3 regions of the Bradyrhizobium sp. McL0615 genome follow, and region 3 is predicted to be linked to each of the others. Evidence: predicted binding sites of a transcription regulator. Region 3 holds the regulator's gene; each other region holds the start of a gene.
The links. The regulator LexA, encoded in region 3, represses DNA repair genes until DNA is damaged. The targets are predictions, from matches to a motif close to TGTTCNNNNTGTGTTCNG.

Region 1 (10,431 bases), 3.6 Mb from region 3:
GATTGACTTGTGGTGCATGGATGTTGACCCTCCGTTATGACGATTTCAAACAGACGAGGAGAGCAAGCGTTCCGAGCTTTCTTAGTCAGCGCCGCTCGAATCCAGTCACGCACCGGAGCAAGCGTTCCAGCGCTGCTCCGACGGCGAGGCCGGCGACGACATCGCTCGTCCAATGAGCTAGTAGGACGATCCGCGTTAGGACGAGACCACCGCCAACGGCCCAAATGGCGTTCCGCTGGGCTGGCGGCAACGCGGTCGCCGCCGATGCCAGCGCCCCGACATGCACAGCGTGCCCTGACGGAAATGCATCGAGACGTTTTCCGGACAGTGGGATTCCGTGCAGGTGACCGAGCACGGTCAGACGGTCTGGACGCTCCTGATCGAAGACTTTCTTGAGCGCGTGGGGCAGAATAGAGGCAACGATGGTAGTCACCAGTACATGATCGCTTTCTCGTCGCACCGATACGGCCCGGGTCCGTGCGTAGAGCCACCAGCCGATCGCAAGCGCGCAAAGCACATGTTCGTCGGCACCCCACGTCAGGGCTTGCGCAATATGTTCGGCTGGTCGGCCCGTGTGCGCCGCGATACCATCCGCTATCGTGATGTCAGCTTCGGTCGGCTTCACTCGGAAAAGGGCCATGCTTGCTCAGTTCGGCTAATTACCGCTGAATTGGTGAATCATAATGTTGCCAACGCTATCGCGCGTTTGCGGAGTTTCTTGCTTTTGTGCAGACCTTTTGAGTTCCGAACGAAAGCATCGTATTAGTCATTCTCCAGAGCGCGCAGCGCACGCTATAGAGGAAGCTTGTCCAACCGCTCCGATTTCGCGGGCGTCACAACCGTGACCGTTACTTCTTCTTACCGAGGTTCTGCGCCATCTCGAGGTGGTGCTTGAGAGCTGGAAGCGTCTTATCGGACCAACCCTTTAGCTTGGCATCCTCACCGCCCTTGGCATAACGCTCGAACAGCGACACTGCATCCTTATGAGCGCTAACCTGCATGGAATCGAATTCGGAGGAGAAATCGTCAGGCTTTGCATTTTTCAGTTTGTCGATCTTGCTCTGAGAGGAGCTATCCAGAGCCGCTGGGATTGCCGCCTTAGCGTCAGCCGGCACCATCGCTTTCAGTTCTTCGGACGTCTTGGTGTGGTCCGCGATCATCTGGGCTGAAAAGGCCTTCTCCTCGGCGTTTCCGCGTTCCTGGCCAATCTTGGCAGCCGCGATCTCCGCCATGTCGCTCATCGCGACCTCTTTAACAAAATCCGCCGTCGTCGGGCTGATGCCGAGTGCCGAATTCACGCCGGTCTTTTCACCGACCGATTGAGCGAAAGCCGTGGTGGAGAGCAGCAGTGCCACCGCAGCGAGTGTAAGTAGCTTCCTCATGTTTCACGTGTCCTTGCTCTTTTTCGTCCGCGGAAGTTCGTCACGCGGCTGTCACAATCCAACCCGGCTGGGGCACCGTGGTTCCTAAAGGGGACGCGTCGGATAGGTCCCACGCTCAACGGGCTTGAGGCCTGGACATTTCGTTCATTGCCGCGTGTTCAGCCTTACGGTGGACGATTATCGAGAAGCCGCCGAATTTCGCCGCCATATGGGAAATCCCAGCCAGACGGCGACCAGGACGCCGAGCGCCACGGCTCCCGCGATTGAGGCACTTTTCATGTCGTCCGTTACCTTGAAAAAGACGACCGCTATGTCGGCGGCGATGCCTATTGCTAAAGGAATGGAAGCGGCGATGACCAGGGCGGATCCGATCCTGAAAAAGCTTGCGTCATCCTCGCCGTGGAAGGCGATCCGGTGCAGCGCCGCCGGCGTCATCAACAGCAGGACAGAAAGTGCGACGGCGCAAAGAGCCGCCGCGTGAAGATACTGGATCGATAGCGGGAGTTCCCTGAACGACCGTGTGAACGTGCAAATGAACTGGAAGCCCATCAGCGCCTGACCTCCGGGAATGATCACCCTCGCTTCGGTAAGCATCTGCTCGATTTTGATCCTGAGAGGCGTGGCGGTCTGATCGGGCATCTTCTTGCTCCGGGAAGGACGTCGAAGGGCAATCCCCAGCCCGTACAAGAGCAGAACGGAGCCGGTCGTGAAGGTGACGCCGAAAACCGCCCCGACTGTTCGGCCGAAAAGCTGTTCGAATACGACAAAAACCAATGCGCCGAGCCCTAGTGTGAGGGGCAAAAGGCTCGCGCCAGCGAACCGTGAGGCGTAGGCGAGGGCGCCGGGACGGCTCTCGCCATTGAAAACAATCTGATGATAGAGCGATGGTGCGATAAGAAGGCAAACGCTCAGCAGCATGAATCCGAGTCCGGCACACTGCAGAAACTGGCTGACCTGCGGCACTTCATTGAACAGGTCCTGGAAGACGCCCTGAAAGGCGAATCCGAACAAAACCTGCGCGCCAAGTATCAGCAGGCGGGATTCGTCGAGCGCCGTTTTTAGTTTTTGGTCCAGGTCCATTCTAGTTTCCCCAAAACGCAATAAATTGGCGAAGCGTGTTGGGTTCCACGACACCTCGCGGACGCTCTACTTTGGTTCCCCCGCCGCTATCCTTGGTCAAAGAAAAGGGTCCGCTTCTTCGGCGGGTAGGCAGCGGCGACTGGAACACCAGCGGCTCCAGATCGTTTCCGGCCATGACTGTTTCGCTTTCTCAGCTGCTTGAAGACTCCTTTCTGATCGCGTGGGAATACTTGGAGCGGACCGGCGAACTCGGCGACCGGGCTATTGCAAGCCGGTTTCTCAGCGACACGATCGAAACCATGATCCGTTGCGGCCAGCAAAGCAGGTTCATCCTGTCTAATCGTGCAATAGCGGCCTATCAGTGTTTCCGATTGAATGGAGCAGGTTCCAACCTAGCTTACCGAACGTGCGGTTGAACGACGCGGGTTCAGATGGACTACGGGCGGCAGCGATTCGCATATCGTCGGAATAGGAAGGATGGCAGATGGCAGAAACCGAGATCGAACTGGTCGATCGCTTGGCAAAGCGGCATTCCGTGTCGCCCGCAGCGGTACAGGTCGTCATGAAGGCTCTCCGAAGCGCGGGCGGGCGGATGGCTCAGTTCAGCCACGCCGATTTCGGCGGCATGTCGCAGTGGTCGCCCGGCATGTCCATGGTCGGTGACATGTTCAACACGCAGCTAAAATCGAAGCTCGACGCGCTTTGTACCGACATCGCCGCCCATTTAGAGCAGTCAGAGCCGCCCGATGGCGGCGGGCGCGCTGCGTCAGACCGCGTCAGCTATCGGTCGATGTCGGACTCGACCAACTGGTGGCCGTCCGGCTTGGGGCGGCCTGGAGCGGTAGGCGCACAAAACGAAATGCGCTATGCGGTTTTCCCTGAGAGTCGGAGGCTGGTGCTAGACGATCACGGTGCCATCTCGATTTACGATACCGGCAGTCATCGAATATTCGGCGTCGCTCAAGCTCAGACCAGCGACCAAACCCTTTCGTTCACTAGTCAGGACGGTCTGGTAAGGGTGGCCGACCTTCGAAGGATCGACGATTGAAGATTCGCAGCCGATCGACTCGACGGTTGCTTTAAAAGGCGTCAGATAGTTCCGCCGTCTTTATCGAGCTCAAGCAAAAGCATTCACCCTATAAGCAGCGCTTTTCAATTCGGGTTCACTGCCCTGCTTTTCTCAAAAGTGGGAGAGATAAATGGACTAAGCGCGCTGCCTGAAGTGCAGTAGATGTTTTACTAAACTGCGCCGTCTTAAGTGCAACGAGTTCTATCCTCTGAAATGAATGCTGCGAAATGGGCCGAAAGCAGCTTGGCACAACCGCCAAGGCCCTAGTAGTAAGGCTAAATTGGACCATGAGTTCTACAAGGAGTGGGCTCGGCACGTACGAGAACTCGCCGACAAAGCCGATCCTTTTATCAGGAAGCGTCTGCTGGATCTGGCCGCAACTATGATGCATTAGTGAGGCGATCACCTCGCACAACTGCCACGGTGCCTTCCAGTTTGCCGAACGTCCCAGCCAGGGAATAGCCCGGTGACCAATACGCAGAGCCGTCTGCCGGCTTACGGCGCTGCTCCCGTGGCCAAACGCCTTGCGGAGGCACCGGCGGCGTCTGAGAGGCCATTTCGCCCGCCTGCCACCTAGCTAAGAACCCGCAGTCCTTTTTCCAGCCAAATCTTTCTCCCAGCCGAAGACTGATCTGCCGTCTAGCGCGGGCGAGCCCGCGAGTTCAACGGCAATAAAGGACTCCAGCGACGGACCCCCGGCAACAACCTCAGGGCGGCGGGCCTGGCAGTCGAGGCGTTTGAGGGCCTGCATCTCTTCGTCCCGTCCGAGCTTTGCTTTCAGCACCGCGGACTTCATCACCCGGATGCTCTCGTCGTAGACTTTCAGGGGGACCGGGTAGGGGTGGCGATCCTTTCCACCATGGGCCAGCGAGAAGCGGGCGGGATCCCGGAAGCGGTAGGGAGCTCCGTGCACGACCTCGGCCACCATGGCGAGCGATCGGACCGTGCGCGCTCCGACGCCTGGAGTTAGAAGTAGTTCGGGGAAGTCGACGGGGCCACGCTCGGCCGCTGCTGCGAGCGTGCCGTGAAGGCGCCGCGTGAAGACGTCGCTTGATCGGACGTCGTGATGCGCCGGCATGACGAGATGCGGAAGCAAGGCTTGCGCCGGCGCCTCGCCCCCAAGGGCGGAAAGCTCGGAAACGATACGGTCGGGGCCGAAGCCTGTCAGCAACTCTAGCTGGGCGCTGCGAGAGGCCTCGGCGCGCTTGTCCGTGAGGTTCACGATCTCGCCCTGCACGGGTCCCTCGATCGCGCTATGCGGTTTGTCGACGAAGCTCTTCAGGTCCTCTGAATGCCAATGGTACCGCCGCGCCTGCTTGTTGTCGCCGTTCATGCCCTGCTGCACGACCGTCCATTTGCCGTCGTCGGTCACGAAGAAACCGTGCAGGTAGAGATCGAAGCCATCCTGGACGGCGGCGCTGTCGACTTTGGCGACGAGGCGGCTCGCGCGAGTGAGCCCGGCGCCGTCGAAACCGATACGCTCGCCCAGCACCCGTAATTCGTCTGGCGTCTTCCGCGAATGCTGGCCTCGTCCGCCGCAGACGTGGATGCCAAGCTCGCCGGAAAGCGGTCCCAGCCCGCGCTTGAGGGCGCCGATTACGCTGGTGGTGATGCCAGACGAGTGCCAGTCCATGCCCATGACTGCACCGAACGACTGGAACCAGAATGGATGAGATAGTCTTCGAAGGAATTCATCCCGGCCGTAATGGTGAACGATCGCCTGAGTGATAACGGCTCCGAGGGCAGACATGCGTGTCGCCAGCCAGGGCGGTACCCGTCCACCGTGCAGCGGGAGAATCGCGGTGCCGGAACGTCTTGCCATTTCGAATCGCACCATTTGTGTTCGAGCGGAAGTGTATCAGGCCGGTGTCCTCAGGTCAGGTCCATTGGTCATCGTGCGAAACGTAATTGAATATCTCGGCGCTTCAACGGCGGGAACGCTGTGTTCCCATATCTGTCGCGACGCGCCAGTCATCATGTAGATCGACCGGGGCTCGGCATCGATCTTGAAGCGATCCCAGGTCTTGCCCGAGCGTTTGCGGAACCGAAACTTGCAGGCGGATCCAAGCGATAGGCCGAATATCTCGTCGAAATGCGGCTTGTCGCGGTGCCAGCCGATGCCAACTCCCACGCCGTATTCGGTACAGAGAACCTGCTGGATCCGGGTTGCAGGGCCTACGAACATCTCGACGTTTGCAACGATTTCAGCCAGCCAGGCGGGGATCGGTTCAGCGCGCTTTAATTGATGAAAGTCGTAGTCGTAGCGGAAGCCGAACGAGGCAACCCGCCGCTTGCCTTCAAATTCACCGAACTGAAAAGGCTGAAGCGGGAGGGTCTGGATTCCCAGAATAAGTTCCTGTTCGATAGCCGGCGATACGAAGTCGGCAGCGTAGCGCAGTCCTTCTGGCTCCGGACGCACTTTATCAAACAGGGCCAATTGATCGGACACGATGCCTCCCTCGTGGGATGCAATGTATGTAGGTTCCCAAAGCCCAGTTGAAAGGAGGGCCTACGCTGTAGGGTATTTTTGCGGCCAAAGTGGCGTCAGGAAGTGGGAGTAAGTCCGGAGATGGCCGGCGCGTTCAGCACCTGGCCTTCGGGCCCAAAGATAGATCCATGACACGGACAGTCCCAGCAGCTCTCAAAGCTATTCCAGTGCAGATGGCACCCGAGATGTGTGCACGCGGCGGAATGCTGGTGAACATTCCCTTTGGCGTCGCGATAGGCCGCGATCTTCCGTAGGCCCTCGCGTATGATCGCACCCTGTCCGTGCTCCAATTCATCCGCAGAGCTGATTTCGCCGGACGTCACATACTCCGCGAGATTCTTGAGTGCGGTGCTGTTCTCCATCACCCAGTTCTTGGCGGCCTTCAGTGGCTTGCGGTCAGGTGCATACAGCTCCGCCCAATCGCTTTTGCCCCCTGTAACCAGGGTCGAATTCAGCATCGCACCCATCACGCCATGGGTCAGGCCCTGTCCGGAGTCGCCGGTCGCGACATAGATGTACTCCGATCCAGGGTTTTTGCCGATAAAGCCAGCATAGTCGATCGTATCGAGCACCTGTCCCGACCACCGATGGGTGACATCCTTCAGCATCGGCATTTTGCCGCGCGCCCATTGCTCGAGGCGCTCGAAACGCGTGTCGGCGTCATCGGCTTCGCCGCTCTTGTGGTCCTCGCCGCCAACCAACACGATATCCAGGCCCTTATCCCCGGGCTGAAGGCGCACGTAGTGATAGGGTTCTTCCGTGTCCCAGTAGAGCGCATCCGGCAGGGCGCCGCGACTGATTGCGAAGCCCATGACATAAGTTCGGTAGGGCGAGGTTTTCGAATGCACCGCCACGCGGTCGACGATCGATGAATTGGTGGCAACGACGGCATGGCCGGCGCGGATCAGACCCCGTGCGGTCCTGACCGTGACCGCGCCATTTTCTTCGACGATTTCATCTGCGGCCGTATCGGCAAAGAAGCGAACCCCGCGCTTGGCACAGGCCTCGGCCACTCCCGCCAGATACTTGAGCGGATGAAATGTCGCTTGACGGGGGTAACGCAGCGCATGGCGGCTGTCACATCCGCTGAGAGGCACACCGACCAAACGATCGACAGGAGCGCCAACCGCCCGCACAGCGTCGAGCTCTTCGTCAATCACGTCAGCCGGCATATCGTCGCCCTGAAACAAGTAGCCGTCGAGGCGGCGAAAATCGCAATCGATCCCTTCGCTCTTCTGTATCTCTTCAATGCGGTCCACTGCCGCAGCCTGGCTTTCATAAAAGAGCTTCGACTGATCTTCCCCTTTGATCTTTTGCATCTCGCTCATCAGGTCATCGCACAGCGGCGCCAAATGAGCGGAGGTACGCGCGGTCATACCGCCTGCTATCGGCCCGCGATCGATAACGATCACTGACCGCCCGCGCTCGCTAAGTTCATAGGCCGTCGACAGGCCGGCAATGCCGCTCCCCACGACGACTACGTCGCACCGTTCGTCACCTTGCAACGGGATGGCCTGAGGCGCCACCGCAATCGACATCCAAAGAGATTTGCTGGCCATTGAAATTCCTCGCTTCAATGCATGCAAACGGCCGGGCGTATCACCAGTTCCCATCCGGGCAATGCAGCAAAGAATGAGAGGAATCTAACCCGGCCAACGGCGGCTTTTGCTGCAACTGTACGAAGTGCGGCGTACTAGGACGGCTGCCCCTTATCGCTAAGCCCCGTGAACGGCCTTGTAGTCAGGAACATTCAGCGAACGCCCACGTTATCGCAATCAAAGAGGAGCTTCTCATGAGTAATCCCAAAACAGAGTTGACCGGCAACACCCAAAAAAATCCCGACGAATGGGTTTCGGGCGATGATCCGATGACCGGCGCCCAGGCCTCCTATTTGAAAACACTCTGCGAGCAGGCGGGCACCCCCGAGATGTTCGACGACAGTCTCACCAAAGCTGAGGCATCAAAATTGATCGACGAGATGCGTGAAAAAGCCAACGTGTAAGGCGCGACGATGGAAGAACCGAGGATGACCGAAGCGCAGCGCGACGAACTCAAGGCCCTGTGCCAGAAGGCGGACGTGCCGGACAAGTCTGGAGAGATGCTGACCCAAGAAGGCGCGCAGCATTTTATCGATGATCTCAAGAAGCAGATGGCCGAGCGCAAGTAGAATTGTCGCGCTGAGGACGAGATGTCTGACGTCCACCGCGCGAGATCGTGGTGCGTGCTTCGCGACACGCCTTAACCGGCATCCCGGATCTTGAATCGAATTAGCGTGCGACCAAGGCAAGTCCGACGGCATTCGCGACGATAATTACGAAATCGCCTTTGAGGAGGCATACCCGATTCACAAGGCAAGTCCAGCTGCAAGGACCGCAACAGTTTTGGACGAGAGGTCCTCGGTTGATCCCGCTGGAAGCGATTTTTTCACTCGCGGGATGTAGGAAAGCGTTGGTTAGGGCAGCCGCCAACAAACCGATGATCGTAATGAGCATGTATGGCTCCTCGCTCTAACGTATTGGCAGCAATTGTTTCAGCTTCAGGGCATCGATCGGCGCAGCGCTCTTCTGGTCGTTGTCGAAGAACACGAACACGTCGCATCCCTTCGCCTTCCACGACCGGATCCGTTTGGCCCAGCCCCCCAACGTATCCATGGAGTAGTGTCCTTTGTATCGTCCACCGGGCCCGTGGCCGCGAACATAGACAAAGTCCGCCGTGCGTTTCCATGGTGCCGGCGCGTCATGGTGGTCGGAGATGCAAAGCGATATGTTTTCCTCCGAGAGCACGCGCATGATTCGGTGGCGAATACCAACTGGGGTGACGGAACTCGAAGCTGTAACGCCTCTTAGGTGGAAGCATGCGGAGAAAGGCGGAAAGGCGGTCTGCATCGGCTTGAAAGTTGGGTGGCAGCTGGAAAAGAACAGAACCAACCTTGTGGCCAAGCAATGACAAGCGATCTTCCATCAACTCGAGGCTATTGACCGAGTTTGCAGAGAGCCGCTTCCAATGGGTGATGAACTTAGATGCTTTCCACGTAAAGACGAAGTTCTTGCCGGTCTGCTTCTTCCAGCTTTTCACGGTTTCTATGGTCGGAGTTCGGTAGAACACACCATTCAGTTCAGCGCTTTCGAACTGGCTGGCGTAGTATTGAAGCTTCGCCTTTATGGGAAGACCAGCGGGATAGAAGGATCCTCGCCACGAATCATAATGCCACCCGGATGTGCCAATTAGAACGTGAGCCATGACTCACTCATCGCGCCCGCCCGACCAAACCGTACAGGGGGTCGGTGTCGAGGCGATTCATGGCTTCATGACAACCTTGATGCATCCGTCCTCCTTGGCTCGGAACGCACAAGTTTTGAGATCGGAAAGGCGGCGATCGGCTTCTACATTGGCAAGCAGGGGCTGGAATCAACCTACGGGGCCGCTGCTTCGATCGTCGTCGTGCTGATCTGGGTCTACTACACCTCACAGATCATCTTGATGGGAGCGGAGATCACCCACAGTTACGCAGAGCACAACGGCTCGTTGAAGCACATGGCGTGAAAACGGTGGCTTCGCGATCGCGAAGCCACCGGGTTGATCGATTCAGGCCGCGGTGGAAGCCTTCGCGTTGACGCCCTTGCGCAGCGCCACCGTGTTGAGCTTGGTATTCGCCGCCTTCTCCTCGTTCAGATTTGTCGTCAGGAAGCGCACGATCTCGTCATGACCGAGCTCTTCGGCCCATGCGATGAGTGTTCCGTAACGGCAAATTTCGTAATGCTCGACGGCTTGGGCATTCGCTACGATGGCCGCGTCCAACACGGTTTTGTCCTCGATTTCACCAGCCGTCTCATCGGCCTCTTTGATGATGCCGTCGATGGCCGGACAGCTGGTCCCGCTTGGTTCTTTGCCCAGCTTTTCGAAAGCCTTCTGCAGCCGTTCGACCTGCTTGTTGGTTTCTTCGAGATGGCCCTTCAAGCCGGTGACTAGGTCCCGGTTGGTGGCTTTCTCGATCATCTTGGGCAGCGATTTGATGATCTGTTGCTCGGCGTAATAGATGTCCTGTAGGCCATGGAGCAGCAAATCCTCCATCGTTTTGATGTCTTTGGTAAAGAGTCCCATTCGAACCTCCTTCTGCAATAATGGCAATGGAACGCCGAGGCCCGTTCGCGGTTCCTTTCTGAACGACAGCATTTCGGAGGGCCAATGGCTGACAGACTGGAACGCTTCACGAGCTGGCTTGGACGGGCGGCTATGGACGTTTGGGGCGACATGCCGCGCGATATTCAGGAGGCCTTGTTTGAAACGGCGATGAAAGGTCAGGACGCCGAACGGGAAGAATTGGCCCGTATCCTCCACGGCCGTCACACCCGAACCTTGCATCCACCGAGGCGCAATCTCGGAGGAGGCAAGTGGGCCTGAACGGTTACCTA
Region 2 (10,431 bases), 3.4 Mb from region 3:
AGTCCAATAACAGGGTTAAATCGGCAACGCTGGTTCGGTTCAGTTTGGGGCCGAAAACAGGCTCAACGAGCCCTTAAACTTATCCACAGGCTAGTCGCCGGAGCCGGGTTCCTTGGAAAAATATTTCTCGAACTTGCCTTCGACACCCTCGAATTCTTTCGCGTCGGGCGGCATGTCCTTCTTCTGGGTGATGTTGGGCCAGCTCTTGGCGTACTCGGTGTTGACCTCGAGCCACTTCTCGAGGCCGGGCTCGGTGTCCGGCTTGATGGCGTCGGCGGGACATTCGGGTTCGCAGACGCCGCAGTCGATGCATTCGTCGGGATGGATGACCAGCATGTTCTCGCCCTCGTAGAAGCAGTCGACGGGGCAGACTTCAACGCAGTCGGTATATTTGCATTTGATGCAGGCTTCAGTGACGACGTAAGTCATCCAACGCTCCGAAACGATCGATTATCCGGGGTTTGCGTAGCGCATGCAGTGCGCTGCCGCAAGGGAAGCGGCGGGCCGCAAACGGCCGTTTTCAGGCCTCGCCGCCAGCTCTGTGCACTTAGTCACTCTTTGTGATTCTGCAAATCATCGTAGAGCACGCGTGCCGCCGTAGCATCGCCGCGCCGCTCGGAAAATCCCGTCACCTTGAGGACGCGCACGCTGTGATCGAGCGCGATGGTGAGCACGTCGCCGATCTTCACCGCGTGTCCCGGCGCCTTCTCGCGCACGCCGTTGATGCGGACGTGGCCGGCTTCGACGAGCGCGGCAGCGGAGGTGCGGGCCTTCACTACCCGCGCATGCCACAGCCACTTGTCGAGACGCTGCCGCTCCAATCAGTATCTCTCGATTATTCTTTCCGGCCGGCGAGCTGTTCCTTCAGCGCCGCCAGTTTTGCGAACGGCGAATTCGGATCGACCGGACGGTCGCGCTCGCGTGGCGCGGCGCTGGTCGCCCATTGACGGTGCGAGGGGCCGCTGTCGCGCTTGTCACGGCCGCCCTTGTCGCGTCCACCGAAATCACGGCCGCCGCGCTCGCCCTTGTCGCGGCCACCGCCGCCCTTGTTGCGGTCGCCCTTGTTGCGATCGAATTTGTCGCGGCGATCGCCGTCGCGGCCCTTGCCTTCAAAGCGCTCGCGGGGCGGACGCTCCTGACGCACTTCTGCCGTCGGTGCGCCCTCAACAGCCGCCACTGGTGTAGCCGTGGCATCCGCCGGCGCACCCTCGCGGGGCTTTCTGAATTCGTTGTTACGGCGGCCACGGCGATGGCGCTGCTCGCGCGGCGCGGCCTCGGCGCCTTCGCCGCTGGCTGGTGCTGCGGCGCCTTCGGCCGGGCGGCCGCGATGGCGCTGGCGGTTGCGATCCTGATGCGGGCGGCGCTCCTCGGAACGGCCGCCGGGCCGCCAGACTTCGACGAGCACAGGCTCGGCCGGCGCTTCGGCCTTGGCTTCTGCGGCGGGCGCATCAGCAGCAGGCGCTTCAACAGCACCGGCTTCAGATGGCGCGGCCTCGCTGGCCGCAATGGGCTCCGCGGCAGCTTCAGGCGCGCTTGCCGCTTCGACCCGTTCCACCGGCGCTTCTGCGGCCGGGGCTTCGGCGGCAGGCTCCGCTGCGGCTTCGACAGGCGCCGTCTCGATGGCCACGGCGGGCGCTTCGTTGACCGGCGTGACATTGGGCAGCAGCGAGGCTGACGGTGCGGGATCGCCTGACATCGACAGGTCGGCGACGACTTCTTCGACCGGCGTCTCTGCCGTCGTGTCCACATTTGTCTCGGCGCTCGCCTCAACCGGCGGCGTCTCGGCGGCGACGGTCTCGGCAACGACTTCAGGCGCGGGCTTCGGCGGCAGCGGCGCGCGCTTGTCCATGCGATAGCCGAGCGCGCGCAGGATCGAGGCAAAATCTTCGCCGGCAGATCCGGTCAGCGAGGTCATCGCCTGTGTCACCACAAAGCCGCGGCCATCGAATGCGCCGGTCGGTTTCTCGCCGGGCGACGACTCGCGCCACGCTAGCGCGGGACGAATGAGATCGGCGAGCCGCTCCAGAATATCGACGCGCACCGCGCGCTCGCCGCACTGGCGATAGCCGAGCACGCGATAGGCGTCGCGATGCAGCGCCTTGTCGACCGGGAAAGACGTGCGGCCCGAGCTCGCCAGATGCTGCGCGCCCGACAGCGCCGACATGTCGACATTGTCCTGCTTCTCGGCCCACAGCAGGGACGCCAGCGCGCGCGCCGCGGGCTTCAACAGCCCGGGGAAATAGATGTGATAGGCGCCGAACCGCACGCCGTATTTGCGCAGCGTCGCGCGCGAGGCCTGGTCGAGATCCTTCATCTCGGCGGAAATCTTTGCGCGCTCCAGCACGCCGAGCGCTTCGACCAATTGGAACGCGATGCCGCGCCCGATGCCGGTGATGTCCTCGGCCTTCGACAATCCGAACAGCGGGCCGAGCAGCTTTTCGATATGCGTCTTCAGCCACAGATCGAGCCGCGCCTGCACCGCCTCGCGTGGCGCGCCTGAGAGCCGATCGTCGGCAATGATGCGGATGCGCGGATGCAGCGCATCGTCGGCCGCGACGAGCTTTGCGACCGCGTCGCCGGTCCAGCGGATGGTGCCGTCGGAGGTCAGCACGAACTGGTCGTCGGGCGCGGCGGCAAGCTTTGTGGCGCGCGTGTCGATCTCGCTGGCGAGCACCTGCTGGGCAGCCGCCTGCAACGCCTTGGCATCCGAGCCGGCTTCCGCCGCATCGGGTGCAAAGGTAAATCCATCGAGCCGGCCGATGGCGTGGCCTTCCACAATCACTTCGCCGGTCTTGCCAATTTCCGTATTCAAAACACTGTTCTCCCGCAGGCGGCGCATCAATACACTGGTCCGCCGGTCAACGAAACGCTCCGTTAGCCGTTCATGGAGCGCATCGGATAATTTATTTTCGACCTCGCGGGCGATCCCCTGCCAGTGATCGGGGTCGGACAGCCAGTCCGGGCGGTTGGCGACGAAGGTCCAGGTGCGGATTTGCGCGATCCGGCCCGACAGCGTGTCGATATCGCCGGTGACGCGGTCGGCCTGGTCGACCTGGGCGGCGAACCATGCGTCCGGTATGCGGCCCCTCTTCATCAGGAATGCATAAAGCGTAGTCACGAGCTCGGCGTGGGCCGCGGGCGCCAGCCGGCGGTAATCCGGGATCTGGCAGGCGTCCCACAGCCGTTCCACGGCGGATGCGCCGTGGGCCATGTCCCTCACCTCGCCGTCGCGGGCGGCGTGATCGAGCACGCGCTGATCCTCGGCGATCGGCGCGCGGGTCAAGGCCTCATGCCCGGGCGGCAGGGCCAGCGAGACCTGCAACGCGCCGAGCGAAGAAAAATCCAGCTTCGAATTGCGCCACTGCAGCATTTTGACGCTGTCAAAGGTGTGGTTCTGCAGCGCGTTCACCAGCTCCGGCTCGAACGGCGCGCAGCGCCCCGTGGTGCCGAAAGTGCCGTTGCGGGTGGCGCGGCCGGCGCGGCCCGCGATCTGCGCGAACTCCGACGGATTGAGCCTGCGGAACTGATAGCCGTCGTATTTGCGGTCGGAGGCAAACGCCACATGATCGACGTCGAGGTTCAGCCCCATGCCGACCGCATCGGTGGCGACGAGATAATCGACGTCGCCGTTCTGGAACATTTCCACCTGCGCATTGCGCGTGCGCGGCGACAGCGAGCCCAATACGACAGCCGCGCCGCCATGCTGGCGGCGGATCAGTTCGGCGATGGCGTAGACTTCATCGGCGGAGAACGCGACGATCGCGGTGCGCCTTGGCTGGCGCGTGATCTTGCGGTCGCCGGCGAATTCGAGCTGCGACAATCGCGGCCGGGTGATGATGGACGCGCCCGGCAGCAGCCGCTCGATGATCGGGCGCATGGTGGCGGCGCCCAGCAGCAGCGTCTCGTCGCGGCCGCGGCGATGCAGGATGCGGTCGGTGAACACATGCCCGCGCTCGAGATCGGCCGCGATCTGGATTTCATCGACGGCGAGAAAACTCACATCGAGATCGCGCGGCATCGCCTCGACGGTCGACACCCAGTAGCGCGGGTTCTTCGGCTTGATCTTCTCTTCACCGGTGATGAGCGCGACGCTTTCTGCGCCCGCGCGGTCCGCGATCTTGTTGTAGACCTCGCGCGCGAGCAGCCGCAGCGGCAGGCCGATCACGCCGGAGGAATGCCCCAGCATCCGCTCGATCGCCAGATGCGTCTTGCCGGTGTTGGTCGGCCCGAGCACGGCGGTGACGCCGGCGCCGGGCGCGCGATCAGCCCCGTAGGAGGAAGGTGAGAAAGCCATGTGTTGCAGGTGTTTCTTTTAACTTGGGGTGCCCGAACCGTCATTGCGAGCGAAGCGAAGCAATCCATTGCGCGGCACGTGGAGGCATGGATTGCTTCGTCGCTACGCTCCTCGCAATGACGGGAAGCCCTTCTGGTTCCTTAGCGTCAATTCCGCCGATTCTGTTTCATTCTGCGACGGCGATGCGGTCGCGGCTTAAGCTCTGGAACGAGTCTGGAACGAAACGCGCCCGAATCGCTGACTCTTACCCAAACCCGATACGTTCACCGCAACATCTCGCGCTGAAGCGCTTCGGACGGCACTAGATCAAGTTTACACGGGCTCCACAAGCGGCGGTCTGGGGGTGAATTTCTTAATGGTCGGAGTCGAATCAGAAGTGGTCAAGAGTCAACATGATTCATGCTGGTTGTGCCGATGATGCCGCGAAAGAAGCTCTGCTCCCTCTCCCCGTCCTTTACGGGGTCGAGACGAGCGAAGCTCGCTCTTAGAGGGTCGGGGTGAGGGGCTCTCTCGACGAGCCGTGTCCGTGGAGACAGCCCCTCACCCGGATTGCTGCGCAATCCGACCTCTAAGAGCGAGCTTCGCTCGTCTCGACCCCGCGAAGAGCGGGGCGAGGTGACTTCCTAGGCTCAATTCGTCTTCGCCACCCGCGGCGGCATCGCGGTGGTCACGAACGACGTCGCCTCCAGCATCGCAGGGCCGAACGGCGTCGGTATCGTCATGCGGAAGGGAACCAGCACGCGGGTTCCCGCGATCGGCACGAAGGCGATCTCGATCCGGCGTTCGGTGGCGAGGTATTTGATCACGGGGCGGTCGGGGATGTAGCCCGCGACCGGCGTGAAGTAGATGGCGCAGACCAGCGCCGGCCCGTGATAGCCGCGCTCGGCCTTCACCGTTTCCATGCGCTTGTAATCGAGCTTGAGGTCGTAGCGCAGCCGGCCGTCAAAGATCCCCGCCGCCGTCCGGCAGGAATCCGGCGACAGCAGCTCGGCATTGCCTGGCACGCGCAGCATCGAGCCGGTCATGGGATCGAGCACGTTTTTGCGATGCGCGTCGGTGACCACGACCCGGTCCGGATCGACCGGCGGCGCCGGATCGATCGAAAAATCCTTCACATTGCCATTGGCCAGCACCAGGCGGATGGTTTCGGACTTCTTCTGCGTGGTGGTGGTGGCGGTATAGGCATTCGGCACCAGCGCGCCGTTGACGATGCGGCCCTGGCTGGCGCCGGAACCCGTGCCGCCCGAAAACGCCTTCAACAGGCCCGCAGTGCCGCCTTGGGCTGCGGCCGAAAACGTGTCGTCGCCGATTTCGATGGTCCAGGCGCCCTTGCCGACCGGAATGCCCGCCAGCGTCGCCTCATACTGCGCATCCAGCCGGCCCTGCGCGGACGCGGCCTGCGGCGCCAGCGCAGCGAGCGCAACGGCGCACAGGCTGAAACCGAGCCTTGAGAGCGGCGAAACGGCGCGTGTGGCGGTCACGAATGGCTTGTCCCGGGATCGGCGCTGGCTGATGGTCATTTAGGCAGAAATATCCGGCAAACAACGCGCAAGCTTAAGCGAAACCCACGCTTCAATCAGACCTCTCGTCAGCCCTCCCGCCTCTCTGCGGAAGACCAAAGGCCCTAACCCATCACGAAAGCCATGGTGTCGGCGGGGATTGCGCCCTTTATATGATCCCTTAAGTCGCTGGAAATCGGCCCAATTCCGCGGTTCGGACCTCGGCTTTTTCAAAGCGCAGCCTGCCCCGGCCCTGGACCCCGGCGCGAATTTCCGGTTGGCGTGAAGAAACCGCGTCAAAACAAGGGGCTTGGGCTCCCGGAACGGGGGTCACGCCGCCCAAAAACCTTGACCGCGTGGCCGTCTCCCCCTATACGACCGCAGTTCCTGGAAATGGACGCGATTTTGGACCCCCGCGCAGCCGCGAGACGCGCTTGCCTATGGCGGGGATGGAAGAGGATTTTCAGATGTCCCGGCGCTGCGAACTGACGGCCAAGGGCCCCCAGACGGGCCACAAGGTGAGCCACTCGAACATCAAGACCAAGCGGCGCTTCCTGCCGAACCTGGTCAACGTCACCTTCATCTCGGACGCGCTCGCCCGCAACGTGCGCCTGCGCGTCTCGACCAATGCGCTCAAGAGCGTCGACCACAATGGCGGCCTCGATGCCTATTTGATCAAGGCCAAGGCCGACGTGCTCTCGCCCCGCGCGCTCGATCTCAAGCGCGCGATCGAGAAGAAGGTCGGCAAGCCGGTGTTCGTGAAGAAGGCGAGCTGAGCTTTAGCTGCATCGGCGGATCGAAGTTTTAAACGGCCAGGTCGAAAGACCCGGCCGCTTTTGTTTTGGAATGCACCGCACTCACTCTCCGTCATGGCCGGGCTTGCCCCGGGGCCATCCACGTCTTTCGTCTTTAGTAGCCACCGTATTTTCACGGTGTGATTAGACGCGTATGCGCGCTTGCCCACGCCCTCCGGTTGCTCTTGTATGACGACAGGTCTGGGGGGTCTTTGGTCATGCGTAATCTGGGATTCGTGGTGCTTTGCGCCGCGTTGGGCGGCTGCGTTTCAACCGGCGAAACCATTGCGTTCCGCACTTCCAATCCACAGCAACAGGCGATGATGCGCGACGGGCAACCGGCGCTCGTCTCACGCCAGAAGAATTCGCTGGTGCTGGTCCGCCCAGCCTCGCGTCAACTGCAGGCGAACGGGCGACCGGTGTTTGTCGTCGGCATCAACAACGTCGGAAAGCAGCCGACGGAATTTCGCGTTGCTCAGGTAGAAGCCACACAGCACGTCGGCGGCTCCGATTTCGGAATGCAGATCGTCACGTTCGAAATGCTGCAGCAGGAAGAAAAAAACCGCCAGGTGGCGGCAGCCATTCTCACTGGCGTTGCCGGCGCCGCAAATTCCTACAGCGCGTCTCGCGCTGGCTACGGAAGCTATACGACCCCGAGCGGTCGCTCCGGCACCTTCTACAGCCCGACAGCCGCCGCGATCGCACAGAACAACGCCGCTATTCAGAACGAAGCCATGTTCGCCGCCACCATCGAAACGGGACAGCGCAACATGGCCGCGCTTGAGCAGACGGTCATCAAGGACAACACGCTGATGCCCGGCGAATGGTACGGCGGCCAGTTGCACATTGCGCCCCCAACCGATCAGGCTGGCGGCCAAAAGAGCTACACGATTGTTATTACCGTCGGACAGGATCGGCACGTGGTGGACATCAATCAAGGGCCTGCGGGAACGTAATGCTGAGCGTGCGGCCCCATGGTGAGGCGACTATGCACATTTGTTGGATGTGGCCGAGGCCGGTAGAGCGCGGTCTTTTTTGTTTGTTGGGCTCAATGCCGAAGAATGGCCTTTAGACCAAAGCCTCGTCTAAAGTGCGCCGAATACGCTCGCGCCCAAGTTGCGCTTCTGCTATTAGTGGCAGATTAATTGATCCATTATTTGCAGCATGACGCAGGACGAATTGCCTTCGAAGCAAAAGCCCAAGACCAAACCTCGTCGCCAACCGGTCAGGGCGTTCTCTCCCGTTGACGTCTTCGATACAACAGATCCAGGCGACGCAACTCAACAAAACTTCCGTTACCAGCACGCGTATGGCGTCATGCTCCTCGTGAGCGGCAAGCTCAAGTTACGCCCTTACCTGGCGATCTGGTGCGAACACCATGAAGACTATCTAGCCGAGAGAGACGATAAGAAATTTGATGCCTATCAGATAAAGACGTCTAGGCCGGAGAGCGGCGCTTGGAAACTTAATGATCTCGGACTGATAAAGACTATTGGTCGCTTTGTTGAACTCGTCGACGAATTTGGGGACGCGATAGAGCACCTGCTATTCGTCTCGAATACCGAGTGCGAAATAATAGGCCCGGACAACAAGAATGATCGGCTTAGGGCCCAATGCCCTCGACTGTTCTTGGAGCATGTTCGTTCGTGCAAAGCACCCGACAACATAAACGAGGTCTTCAAACCCACCTTTTTGAACCTCCAGGCGGAGTGCGGCTGCTCCGGTGAGTTACTACTTCGTGTTCTAAATCGCATGGATATCATTCCGGACCATCCCGTGGCGAAATCGATGCAGCCTTGTCGCACGAGCACATCGCTAAACTCGACACCTGCAAGTCACTCGACGCAGAAAAGCTTGACGGCTTTCGTGACCACCTCGTCGGCGTCGTTTACCGCGCATCTTCCCTGCAAGTAGAGGACCCAATTCGACACCTACGCCCCCTCATTGATGGCACCGACATCGACCCGCGACTGGCCGCCAAGCGACTCCCGGTCGATCGCCTGGCTGCTTACGCGGCCGAATCGAACGGGCCGATGATGTTCCAGTATATCGGCGAGAGTCTCATTGAACTCGGCCGATTAAGATCGCCGTCGATTCTGCGACAGAAACTTACGGCCGGCGGTTTGGAAGAAGAAGTAGATTACATGTCAGCGCGAGAACGCTCTGCCGAACGGCATCTCCTTGAAGACATTGCGCGGCGACCAGAGCGTTACCCAGAATTGGCGAAACAGATTGAACAAGTTGTTCTTGGCGAATGTCGCGAGGCCCATCTGCGCGCGCGTGAGAAACCATCGCCTTACGGAGCAGCCATGATGATCGATGTCCAGGACAGACTCCGGAGGACAGCAAGAGAAGAGGCAGCGCTTGTGGGCAATCACACCTACGAGTGCCTGATCGGAATGGCGGGCCTCCTAACGAGCGAGTGCGTCATATGGTGGAGCCCGCGCTTTCATATCGATCCTGAGCTATAGGCATGAGTCTACGAATCGTAAAAGCAGCCGCAGACTCTGAGAACGAAGACGACTTGCACCTCGCGCGTCTGCTCATTCTCCTCGGAAGCGCCGACGCACGAAAGACGACACCGATTACAAAGGCGCGCGCCATCGAAGGAATCACTAAGTTAGCGAAGATGGACTTTTTGTTGCGCTATCCGACGTGTCTTGAACGTGTGCTAGCAACGCTCAACCGCCAGCCTGAAGATGTAGAAGTCAAGGATCGCGAACGGACGTCGATCGAAACGAAAATGATCCGATTTCGATATGGACCGTGGGACGCGAGATACCGTCGATGGCTCGGATTATTGTCATCGCGAGACTTGGTTCGCCTGGCGGTCGAAGGCAACACCGTCGTTATTGGCCTGACCGTCTCCGGACGGGAGTTGGCCGAGACCATCAAAAGGAACGGCTTGTTTTCTGAACTAGTGCGAAGAAGTGATTTGACCGTCAGAGCTGTCGGTTCGATGTCGGCAACGCGTTTGAAAGATTTTATCTATGAAGCAATTCCGGAAATAACCGATATGAAATGGGGCGAAGAAATCACTCTATAGTTTGGAGAACGATTTTGGAATTTCATCTAACTTCATTGATCTTGGCCTTTAAGAAGGAAACTGTAACCATTCCCTTCGCTGAGGTCAGCTATTTCTGGGGGCAGATGGGGGCAGGAAAGACAAGCATTGCTCGGCTTATCGATTTTTGTCTTGGTGGCACAATCGAACTGTCGCCAGCACTCCAAAACGAATTCGTTTCAGCAACACTTCATCTAAACCTTCAGAAAGGACTCCTTGAATTAGAGAGGCCCCGAGACTCCAATCTTGTTGTTGCAAGATGGGGCACCAAAGATGATGCAATACAAGTTGCCATACCAGCACGTGAAACGAATGGCGAGGTCGTTCCCGACACCGGAATTGAAAATCTTTCTGACCTGATTTTCTGGATGTCGTCTCTGACACCTCCACGTGTTCGGCGTAGCAAGGTAAAAGTTGATAGCGAGACAAATAGACTCTCACTCCGAAACCTCCTTTGGTACTGCTATCTCGACCAGGACGAGATCGATAGCTCCTTCTTTCATCTGGACGGCAGCAATCCGTTCTCGCGGTTCGCAAGCTTGGATGTCATTCGATACGTAATTGGCTACCACGACGAGCACATTTTGGAGATCGAAGCGCAACTTGACTCGCTTAGAGGTCAGCGGACCGCCACAATCGCAAGCATTGAAACGCTAACGCGCGTGCTTAAGGATGTCGGCGTCGAGTCGGAGCTGGAAATTCAAGGTCGAGTCAAGGAGTTTCGGGAAGCGGCGGCGCTACTCGCGACCGAAATCAGTGCACAGCGTGAACAAACGGCTG
Region 3 (10,431 bases):
CGGCCTGTTGCGCACGCCGCTGCGCTGGTCGGGCGCCGTGCTGGTGCTGGTGGCGGCGCTGTGGGCGGCGAGGGTGCCGCAGCCGGATATTTTGATCTCCGCCGACGGCCGCAATGTCGGCGTTCGCGGCCAGGACGGCCGGCTGCATCTGATGCATGCAGTGAAAGGCTCCCGGGATTCTTTCCTGCTGAAGGAGTGGCTGGCGGCGGATGCCGACGCGCGAACCGCGGCTGACGCCTCGCTCACCGCGGGCGTCTCGTGCGACGATCTTGGCTGCGTGATGCAATCCGCCGGCGGCGGCCTGGTCGCACAGGCATTCAGGCCCGAGGCGCTTTCGGACGATTGCGAGCGCGCGGCACTCATCGTGACGCTGCGGCAGGCGCCCGCTTCATGCGCGGCGTCCGTCATCGATGCCGACCGGCTGCGGCGGCAGGGCGCGATGGCCCTGCGCCGCGGCCGTGAGGGACTTGTCGTCGAGGCGGTGAAGCCGAGAGGGATCGACCGCCCTTGGTCGCCGGCGATGGCCGACGACGGCGATACAGACGCCAGCGTGCTTGCTCCCCGTGTCGTGCCGCCGCGCACCGTGGACGCCACCCCGGCCGAGGCCGATCTTCAGGCGGAGGAATAGACGGCCTTCAATGCTCGTCGAGCGAGGGACTTGAAGGGTCTGCCGGTATCTCGAACGCGCCCAGATGAAACTCCTCGGGTGAGTTGGGGTCCGATGGCAGGTTGACCAGCGTGAACGACGCCTCCGGGAATCGCTGCCAGACCGCGAGGTCTTCGGCTGTGACGGTGAGCCAGCCATACCGAAACATGTACCGTCCGGGCTCGCTGACGCGTCCGGCTTTTTGCCATGTAACCTTGTTGACCACCGACAGCCCCTCGGTGCCTGGTTTCTCGAAAAACCATATCACGATGATCCGCCGGCCTGAACCGGCGGATCTCATGCGCGTCGTTTAACCGGTCACGATGGATTCGGTTCGCGGCGCCGCTTCCGTCACCTTCGCCGCACGTTCGCCCTCGGTCACCGGCAATTGCAGCACGGTGGCGCGCTGGCCTTCGCAAAGCTGCGTCACCAGCACATGGCTTCCGTCCGGAAATTCGATCGCATCGTGGTGGCGATCGGCCACTTCGGGTTCGATCTGGTTGAACTTGCCGACCCGCCAGTCGGTGGTTCGGGTCCAGATCCAGCGGTTGTCGTATCTGACGTCCTGGGCGAACGCGAGTTCGGTGCCGGGAAGCATGCAGACCGCCACTGCTGGTTCGCGTTCCGACGCAAAGCCGCGGGTCGATGTACCGCGGAACGTCGTGGAGATCAGCGTCTCGCCGACCTCGGCAGGCCGCGTCTTCACAGCATGCAGGCTATAGTCACACATCGGATGGCTCCCTCAATTGAGATAGCTGACCCGTGTCTGGGAGGAGGCACAGGCCCCTATCAGAGTGGACATATTTAGAGCGGACTTGGCGCACAGCGTTTTCTTGTTTCTAGGCAATTCTGCGGCTGGCGCACTGCGTTTAAATCACAAACGCGCTAACGCAGTTTGGTTCCATGCGCGTACAAAAAACCCCGGCCGAAGGCCGGGGCGTCGCAGTCGTGTCCGCAAGGCCAATCGGTCAGTATTTGCGATAAAGCCCGATCAACTTGCCCTGAATCCGGACCCGGTTCGGCGGCAGGATGCGGACTTCGTAGGCGGCGTTGGCGGGCTCCAGGGCGATCGAGGCGCCGCGGCGGCGGAAGCGCTTGAGGGTGGCTTCCTCCTCGTCGATCAGCGCCACCACGATGTCGCCGGTGTCGGCGGTCTCGTTGCGCTGGATCAGCGCCATGTCGCCGTCGAGAATGCCGGCATCCACCATGGAATCGCCGCGCACTTCGAGCGCGTAATGCTCGCCAGAGCCCAGCATGTCGGGCGGCACGCTGATGGTGTGGCTGCGGGTCTGCAGCGCCTCGATCGGCGTACCGGCGGCGATCCGGCCCATCACGGGCACGGCCACCGGGCGGTTGCCGTCGTCCTCGGCAGTAGGCGTGCTCACCGTTCGCTTGCCGAGCGTGCCTTCGATGACGCTCGGCGTGAAGCCGCGACGGCCATTGCTGGCGGCAGCCAGCTCCGGCAGCTTGATGACTTCGATGGCGCGGGCGCGGTTGGGCAGGCGGCGGATGAAGCCGCGCTCCTCCAGTGCCGTAATGAGGCGGTGGATTCCGGATTTCGAGCGCAGGTCGAGCGCGTCCTTCATCTCGTCGAAGGAGGGCGGTACGCCGGCTTCTTTCAGCCGTTCGTTGATGAAACGCAGAAGTTCATACTGTTTGCGCGTAAGCATCGCGAGCATTCCCCCGGTTGGCACAGTCTTTCGGTTTCGAATCTCCAGGGCCCATCGCGGGAGTCCCCAAAACTCCCAGTCACAGACACTAGCAGTCGAAACAAATCATGAACGGACACTATATGTTCGATATGTGTTCCGCAACCACTTAATTTCAGGTGAACGCATTGCGGCTTCGGCCGAAGACCCCGCCAGGCGCGTCGTTCAGGGTGTCATTCCGGCAGCCGGAGCAGTTCGCAAGGCGAACCCTTGGCCGCTGCCGGCGCGAACGGCGGACGTATCACAAGTGCCCGTGCCGCAGCGAGATTCCCCAATAGCGATGAGTCCTGGTGGGTCACCGGCACCGCAATCAGCGTGCCATCGTCGCGCACTTCGAGGCGGGCCCGAAGATAATCCTCGCGCTGGTCGTTGGCGGCGAGGTCGCGGCCCAGTTCGGCGCTTTCGCGCACATGATGGATGGTGTCGCGGCCCGATAATGCGCGAATCAACGGCACCAGAAACAGGAAGCCGCAGACATAGGAGGAGACCGGATTGCCGGGCAGGCCGATCACCCGCATCGCGCCGAGCCGGCCATGCATCATCGGCTTGCCCGGCCGCATCGCGATGCGCCAGAACGCCATCGCCGTGCCCTCGGCCTCCAGCGACCGCTTGACGAGGTCATGGTCGCCGACCGAGGCGCCGCCCATGGTGATCAGGATGTCGGCATCCGCCTCCCGCGCCCGGCGGATGCCTTGCGCGGTGTCGGCGACGGTGTCGGCGGCGATCCCGAGATCGACCACCTCGGCGCCCTCGGCGCGCGCCAGCGCCCGCAACCCGTAGCCGTTGGAATAGACGATCTGGCCGGGACCGGGGGTTATGCCGGGCATCACCAGCTCGTCGCCGGTGCCGAGGACGGCCACTTTCGGGCGGCGGCGCACCGCAAGCTCCGGATAGTTCATGCCGGCGGCGAGCGACAGGTCGCGGTCGGTGAGGCGGCGTCCGCGCGCGAGCAGCACGTCGCCCTCGCGGAAATCGACGCCGGCGGGCCGGATATGCCGGCCGGAAACGGCGGCTTCCGTGATGGTGATATGATCGCCGTCGACGGTCGTGTCTTCCTGGATGATGACGGCGTCAGCCCTGTCAGGGATCACGCCGCCGGTGAAGATCCGCACCGCTTCGCCTTTGCCCACCTGGCGCTCGAACGGGCGGCCGGCGGCGACCTCCCCGATCACCTTCAGCCGAGCGGAGAGATCGGCGGCATCCGCCGCGCGCACCGCGTAGCCGTCCATCGCCGACATCGCCTGCGGCGGCTGCGTCCGCCGCGCGGCGACGTCGCGCGCGAGGATGCGATGATGCGCGGCATCGAGCGCCACGGCCTCTTCGGGCAACGGTTCGGCGCCCGCAAGGATCGCAGCAAGCGCATCGGCGACGGGCATCAAGGCCACGGGCACAGCTCCTAGACTTCGAGTGCAGTCAGTGCCCGTGCCACGTCATCCATCGATGTCACGTGGATGGCACAAAGGCCGCGCGCCCGCGCCCCTTCGATATTAGCGGCCGAGTCGTCGAAGAACAGGATCCGCGACGCTGGCACGCCGATTGCCTTTACCACGTGATCATAGGCCTCCGCGTCGGGTTTGCGCAAACCGATGCTGGAGGACAAGAATATCTCGCGGAAATGGCCGAGCACGCCGGCATAGGCCTCCGAAAAATGCGCGACATGGGCCGGATTGGTGTTGGAAAACGCATAGAGCGGCAGGCGTTGTGCGGCGCCGGCCAGCAGCGGCGCAATGCCCGGCATCTCGCCGCTGAAGATCGCGTTCCAGCCTTCCAGGAACTGCGCGTCGGTGAGGCCGATGCCGAGCGACTGGCGCAGGCCCGCAAAGAACGCCGCGTCGTCGATCCGGCCGGTCTCGTGATGTTTGAAGCTGTTGTCGACGACAAAACGCCTGGCGAGGTCGGCGGGCGCGCAGCCGGCGTGCCCCGCCCAGTTCGCCATTACGGAATCGAAATTGATATCGAGCACGACACGGCCGAGGTCGAACAGCAGGACGTCGACGGAGGAGGGGGCGGGCAAATTCATGGCAATCGTTTACAAAACTGGACCGGGCTGAGCAACGGGCCCCCGGGATTCGCTTCGAAGCCCAATCCGCCGCTTAAGCCCGTGCGCAAGCTGTGCTAAGGCTGTCGCCTGTTTCAGGGAGTAGTCGCATGCAAGCTGTTGGCAAAGTTCTGGGCGCCATCGCCGTGATCGGGCTATTGACGGGATCTGCCTTGGCCCAAAAGGGCCCCGCCAAATATGGCGAGGAGGACAAACCCAAGACGCCAGCGGAAATCGCGGCCGAGAAGGACGCCGAGCGGGCGTACCGGAGGTCACTCGGCAACATACCGGAACAACAGAAGACAGACCCGTGGGGGACGGTGCGCAGCGACAGCGCGCCGCCGAAAGCAGCCGCCAAGGCGCCGCCCGCCAAGCCGAAGGCCAAATCCGCCGAGGGCGCCGCAAAGCAATAATAAAATAATAATAAGAAGACACTTCCCGGCACCGTGCCGGGACAATGATGTCCGGATGCGAGGCAACGACCGGCAACGGAAGCGCACGGTCGCCGGTATTCGGCCCGGAGGTCAGATCCCCCGACGGCGGCTGCGCTCGGCGCGCAGCGAGGCGCCGACAAATCCGACGTCTTCCATACCGCGATGAAATGCCTTGGCGCAGATCAGGTACGTCAGCGCAACCGCGCCCAGTGCGACAAGCCCGATCGGCGGCCAGGGATTCGAACAGGCTGCGTCGACAAAACTCTGGATCGGTGCGAATCCGCCCCGCCGGCGCGTGGCACAATTTGAAGCGAGCTGTGCCGCAAACACCATGCCTCCGAGCCCGATGGACGCGCCATTTGCCAGCGCCAGCGCAACGACGATGGCGGCAAGCCCCTTTTTCATCGACAGCACGGTGTCGGCAAGCTTGATGACAAGACAGCACGCGACAACATAGGCGATCGCCATGGTTGGCGTTGCCGGACCCGCTGCCGCCGACAGCCGGTTGCCAAAGAGCAAGATCGCTGCCGCGCAGGCGAGGATCGCCAGATTTACCTTGACGAATTCAGGGAATTTGCAGCGGAGCAGCCGCGCGTTGATCTTTTCGATCAGGTCGAGGACCGCGCAGGCGACAAGGCCCATGACAAACCCGCCAAGGTGGATGCGCCAGTTGACCCTCGGGTTGGCGACGGCGAACGCGAGGTTCAATCCGATATTGACTGCGAAGAAGTTTGCATCGAGGCCGGCCTTGCCGAGGATCCACAGGCAAAGCAGCGCTCCCAGAATACCCGACGTCGCGCCTGAGGCGCCGACCGTGAGATAGGGGCCTGCAAAAGTGAGGTCTCCGATGACCGCGCCGAGGATCATCGCGCTGAAATAGACGATCAGGAAATACAGCGAGCCGATGCGCTTTTCGAGATGCGCCCCCCACAGCACGAGGCAGAGCATGTTCATCGTGAGATGGACGAAGTCGAAATGCAGAAATCCGTAAGCGACCAGACGCCAGTATTCGTGCCGCGCCAGCGCGCTCGAATACATCGCGCCGTAGCGGTACAATAGCTCGCCCGATGCGCTCGGTCCGCCCGCCTGGATGAAGGGCAGGCCGGAGATGACGAGGGTTGCGGTCAGCAGCGTGTACACTGCCGCATGGGGAATCTCGAAAAACCCCTGACCAAGGCCGCTTGTCCTCATCTGCGGCCACCCCGAAATTCATGCAATGGCGCGGGAACGGATTCGAACCGCTTCCGGTGATCGGTTGCGTCGAAAAGGTCGGACATGGACATCGGAGGGCAACATGATCGGGCGGGGGCAGATGGTGCGGTAACCTAACCAAGTCGGCGCGCCTTCGCTACTCCGGCGTGCAATGCTGCCCCTCGGTAGACCTCTTCACACCATCTCAGGCGCGTATATTCTCTACGCCCAAGAGACCGGCCCGCAAGGGAAACGAGGTCCGACAGCCCAAGGAAATGAACCATGTCCGAAACGCTGCTGTTTTCCCCTATGACGATTCGCGGCGTGACGGTGAAGAACCGCATTGTGGTGCCGCCGATGCATCAATATTCGGCGCTGAAGGGCTTTCCGACCGACTGGCACCTGATGAACGCCGGCAAGTTCGCCGCCGGTGGCGCCGGCCTCGTGGTTGTGGAATCGACCAAGGTTGAGCGGCGCGGCTGCGGTACGGTCGGCGATCTCGGCATCTGGGACGACGCCTTCGTCGAGCCGCTCGGCCGCCTTGTCAAGTTCATCAGGCAGCAGAATTCGGTCGCCGGCATCCAGCTCGGCCATTCCGGCCGCAAGGCGCGCGCGAGCCGGCCGTGGGAGGGCGACCGTCCATTGCAGCGGACGCCTGAGATCGAGGATTGGGACGCGTGGCAGCCGGTGGCCCCGAGCGCGGTCGCCCACAGCGAGAAATGGCCGGTGCCGAAGGCGCTGGAACGCCATGCGGTGAAAGACCTGGTGCAGGCCTGGGGCAACGCGGCGCGGCGCGCGCATGAAGCTGATTTCGATGTGCTGGAACTGCACGGCGCACACGGCTATCTCGTCCATCAATTCCTGTCGGAGCGGTCCAACGCGCGCACGGACGAATATGGCGGCTCCGAAGCCAATCGCATGCGCTTCATCATCGAAATCACCGAGGCCGTGCGCACGTATTGGCCCGATCACAAGCCGCTGTTCGTCCGTCTCTCGGTCGAAGACAACGCCGGATGGGGTCCGGAGCAGAGCGCGCGGCTGGCAAAAATCCTGAAAACGCGAGGCGTCGACGTCATCGACTGCTCGTCCGGCGGCATCTCTGAAATGGCGCCGATCCTGGGCAAGGAAATAAAATACAGCTACCAGGTGCCGCTGTCGGAATATGTCCGCCGCCATGCCGACATCATGACAATGGCGGTAGGTCTCATCATCCATGGCGACCAGGCCGAGCAGATTCTGCGCGATCGCCAGGCCGACCTGATCGCGGTCGGCCGGGAAATCCTCAACAATCCCAATTGGCCGATGGATGCCGCGCTCAAGCTCGGCGTCGAGGGCGCATTCCGCAACGTTCCGCCGCAATTCGGCTACTGGCTGGGCACCCGTGCCAAGCGCGGTTTTGGAACCCCGCCCTCGACCTGGCAAAACGGGCTGCAAGAAGCCGATAAAGCCTCCTGACAAGGCCGTATTGGTCCGGGCCGGCGTGCCTTGATCCGACCAAAAAGCCATTGTGAGTTGGTGGCGCCGGGACAGGGGCGCCGATTCACGGGAATCTTCGGGCGTCCGCAGAAAAAACAAGGGACGCCCCACCATGCGCAGGAATTTTGCCTTTCTTCTCGGCACGGTGACGGGTGTGTGTCTGACCGTTGCCGTGACGGGACCGCAGGGGACCAGTCTGGTGGCGGCGGCAAAGGCCGCGGCCCGTTCCGACGCCTACACCCAGCTCAATTTGTTCGGCAACGTGTTCGAGCGGATCAAGACCAGCTACGTCGAGAAGCCCGACGATTCCAAGCTGATGGAAGGCGCCATCAACGGCATGATCTCCGCGCTCGATCCTCATTCGCGCTACATGAATGAGAAGGGCTGGAGCGACATGCAGGAGACCACCCACGGCGAGTTCGGCGGGCTCGGCATCGAGGTCACGATGGAAGACGGCCTCGTCAAGGTGGTGACGCCGATCGACGATACGCCCGCGGCCAAGGCCGGCATGCTGTCGGGCGACGTGATCACCCAGATCGACGACGAGGTTATTCAGGGCATGAGCCTCGAACAGGCGGTGAGCCGGATGAAGGGCCCCGCCAACAGCAAGATCCGGCTGAAGGTTGCGCGCAAGGGCGCCGCCGCGCCGATCGATATCGCCATCATGCGTGAGATCATCCGGGTGCGGCCGGTCCGCTACAGGACTGACGGCGGCGATATCGGCTATATCAGGATCACCCGCTTCAACGAGCAGACCACCGAGGGCCTGAAGAAGGCGATCGCCAGCATTGCGAAGGATATTCCCGCCGACAAGCTCGCGGGCTATGTCGTCGACCTCCGCAACAATCCCGGCGGATTGCTCGACCAGGCCGTTTCGGTGTCGAGCGCTTTCATGTCGCGGGGCGAGGTGGTTTCGACCCGCGGCCGCACCGCGGAGGAAACCCAGCGCTTCACCGCGCGCGGCGGCGACATCACCAAGGGCAAGCCGCTGGTGGTGCTGATCAACGGCGGCTCGGCTTCCGCCTCCGAGATCGTGGCCGGCGCGCTGCGCGACCACAAGCGCGCGACCCTGATCGGCACCCGCACCTTCGGCAAAGGTTCGGTGCAGACCATCATCCCGCTCGGATCAGGCAATGGCGCGCTGGCGCTGACCACGGCACGCTACTTCACGCCGTCCGGCCGCTCGATCCAGGCCCAGGGCATCGCGCCCGACGTCGAAGTGCTGCAGGACGTGCCGGATGAACTGAAGAACCGTGCCGAACTCAAGGGCGAATCCTCGATGCGCGGCCACCTTGCAGCCGACGGCGCCGAGCAGGCCGGCTCGCAAGCCTGGGTCCCGCCGAACGAGAAGGACGACAAGGCGCTGAACGCGGCGTTCAACCTGCTGCGCGGCGTGACAGTGAACGCGAACGCGCCGACGATGGCGAAGCGGGCGGTGCCGAACTAGAGTGCATACACACCGTAATGCGAAATTTGACGCGCCATCGGCAAAGCCTGAACCAGTGGCGCGTTGGAGACCCGGCGCTATTCCACCTTCAGCCCGAGCTGATGGACGAGCTTGCTCCACTTCTTTTCTTCCCGATCGATGTCGTCGGCATATTCGGCCGGCGTCGAGCTGAGGGGATCGCCGCCTTCGAGACGAATGCGTTTCTGCACCTCCGGATCGTCGTTGAGTTTGCGCAGCTCGGCGCTGAGGATGTCGATGATCTCAGGTGGCGTGCCGTGCGGCGCAAGCAGCCCGTAATGCAACACGGCTTCGAAGCCGGGCAGTCCCGACTCGTCGAAAGTCGCCACGTCCGGCAATAGCGAGAAGCGCGTCTTGCTGGTGACGGCGATGGCGCGCAGTTGGCCGGCCGCGATATTGCCCAGTGCCGGCGGCAGCACGCCGAACGCGACCAGCACGTGGCCGCCGAGCAGATCGTTCATGACCGGTGCCGTGCCCTTGTAGGGGATGATCGCGATATCAATCCCGGCCTCGGCCTTGAACAGTTCGGCGCACATGTAACCGCCGGTGCCGACCGGCGACGTGCCGATATTGAGTGTTCCCGGTGCCTTGCGCGCAAGCGCGATCAATTCGGCGACCGTCTTCGCAGGAAACGACGGATGGGCGAGCAGGGCCACCGGCATCGAGGCGACGAGGCCGATCGGCGCGAAATCCTTGCGCGGATCCATGTCGAGCCTGGTGTAGAGGCTTGGGTTGATCGACAGCGTCCCGGTGTGGCCGAGCAGCAGCGTGTAGCCGTCCGGCGCGGCGCGCGCGACCGCGCGGGTGCCGATGGTGCCCCCGCCACCGCCGCGATTGTCGACGGTCACGGTCTGGCGGAAAGCGTCCGACAGCTTTTGCGCTACCACGCGCGCCATCGCATCGACGCCGCCGCCGGCCGGGTACGGCACGACCAGCGTGATGGAGCGCGTCGGAAAGTCAGCGGCACGGGCGGTCGACATAAGCGAGGCGCCTGCGAGCGTAACGGTGGATGCCATGGTGATCGCGGCGACCGTCACCAACTTGCGGCGCGACAATTCATCCATGCGATGACCCCTGTTGCAGGCGACGGCGACACGCCCAAGTCGAGAATACATCCATATCATGGCGTTGCGGACGGTTAATCCATGGCTGGATCATCGTCATGACACAAGGCCTTCCGGATACTGGCGCAGCGCGCGTAGCCCGGACGAGCGGAGCGATATCCGGGATTTTGGTTCTGCAAGAACGATCCTGGAACGGGATGCCGATGCGTCGTAAATTCACACGGAGGCGCGGCTAGCGCGGCTTTTTCGCGTCCTCCTCGTTATGCAAGTTGAACACGTGGCCCTTACCAAATTTTTCTTCAAGCTGTCTTTTGGCATCGTCCAGGCTTTCCGCAGCTAAAGTCACGCGGCGGTCCGGTTTCTCCAAATTGTCTTCCCATACCATTGCTTCGTAAGTCTTCATTTTGT

Region 1: a site for LexA is predicted at 7,762-7,779, ahead of ACPPVP_RS07770 (DUF3072 domain-containing protein). Genes of this name have one in related genera too.
Region 2: a site for LexA is predicted at 4,498-4,515, ahead of ACPPVP_RS41595 (helicase-related protein). Genes of this name have one in related genera too.

The regions. Positions count from the first base shown of each region.
Region 1 is NZ_CP188254.1:1,626,551-1,636,981, forward strand. Features, by position in the region: gene ACPPVP_RS07730 (pyridoxamine 5'-phosphate oxidase family protein) at 1-18, opposite strand, end outside; gene ACPPVP_RS07735 (phosphatase PAP2 family protein) at 86-640, opposite strand; gene ACPPVP_RS07740 (DUF4142 domain-containing protein) at 849-1,382, opposite strand; gene ACPPVP_RS07745 (DUF6328 family protein) at 1,560-2,462, opposite strand; gene ACPPVP_RS07750 (hypothetical protein) at 2,947-3,510, shown strand; gene ACPPVP_RS07755 (DUF763 domain-containing protein) at 4,109-5,353, opposite strand; gene ACPPVP_RS07760 (alpha-ketoglutarate-dependent dioxygenase AlkB) at 5,390-5,980, opposite strand; gene ACPPVP_RS07765 (FAD-dependent oxidoreductase) at 6,076-7,578, opposite strand; gene ACPPVP_RS07770 (DUF3072 domain-containing protein) at 7,812-8,021, shown strand; gene ACPPVP_RS07775 (hypothetical protein) at 8,046-8,186, shown strand; partial or broken gene ACPPVP_RS07780 (DUF72 domain-containing protein) at 8,527-9,259, opposite strand; gene ACPPVP_RS07785 (YhjD/YihY/BrkB family envelope integrity protein) at 9,251-9,562, shown strand; gene ACPPVP_RS07790 (ferritin-like domain-containing protein) at 9,605-10,120, opposite strand; gene ACPPVP_RS07795 (hypothetical protein) at 10,205-10,420, shown strand.
Region 2 is NZ_CP188254.1:8,627,126-8,637,556, forward strand. Features, by position in the region: gene fdxA (ferredoxin FdxA) at 91-429, opposite strand; gene ACPPVP_RS41590 (RNA-binding S4 domain-containing protein) at 552-821, opposite strand; gene ACPPVP_RS41595 (helicase-related protein) at 836-4,294, opposite strand; gene ACPPVP_RS41600 (DUF3108 domain-containing protein) at 4,924-5,814, opposite strand; gene rpmB (50S ribosomal protein L28) at 6,261-6,569, shown strand; gene ACPPVP_RS41610 (hypothetical protein) at 6,827-7,543, shown strand; gene ACPPVP_RS41615 (dsDNA nuclease domain-containing protein) at 7,905-8,501, shown strand; gene ACPPVP_RS41620 (hypothetical protein) at 8,384-9,058, shown strand; gene ACPPVP_RS41625 (hypothetical protein) at 9,061-9,633, shown strand; gene ACPPVP_RS41630 (hypothetical protein) at 9,648-10,431, shown strand, end outside.
Region 3 is NZ_CP188254.1:5,249,707-5,260,137, reverse strand. Features, by position in the region: gene ACPPVP_RS24960 (ComEC/Rec2 family competence protein) at 1-628, shown strand, start outside; gene ACPPVP_RS24955 (hypothetical protein) at 636-947, opposite strand; gene ACPPVP_RS24950 (hypothetical protein) at 957-1,376, opposite strand; gene lexA (transcriptional repressor LexA) at 1,615-2,316, opposite strand; gene glp (gephyrin-like molybdotransferase Glp) at 2,529-3,740, opposite strand; gene ACPPVP_RS24935 (HAD family hydrolase) at 3,752-4,375, opposite strand; gene ACPPVP_RS24930 (hypothetical protein) at 4,504-4,806, shown strand; gene ACPPVP_RS24925 (rhomboid family intramembrane serine protease) at 4,918-6,018, opposite strand; gene ACPPVP_RS24920 (NADH:flavin oxidoreductase/NADH oxidase) at 6,301-7,473, shown strand; gene ACPPVP_RS24915 (S41 family peptidase) at 7,607-8,941, shown strand; gene ACPPVP_RS24910 (Bug family tripartite tricarboxylate transporter substrate binding protein) at 9,019-10,023, opposite strand; gene ACPPVP_RS24905 (hypothetical protein) at 10,256-10,426, opposite strand.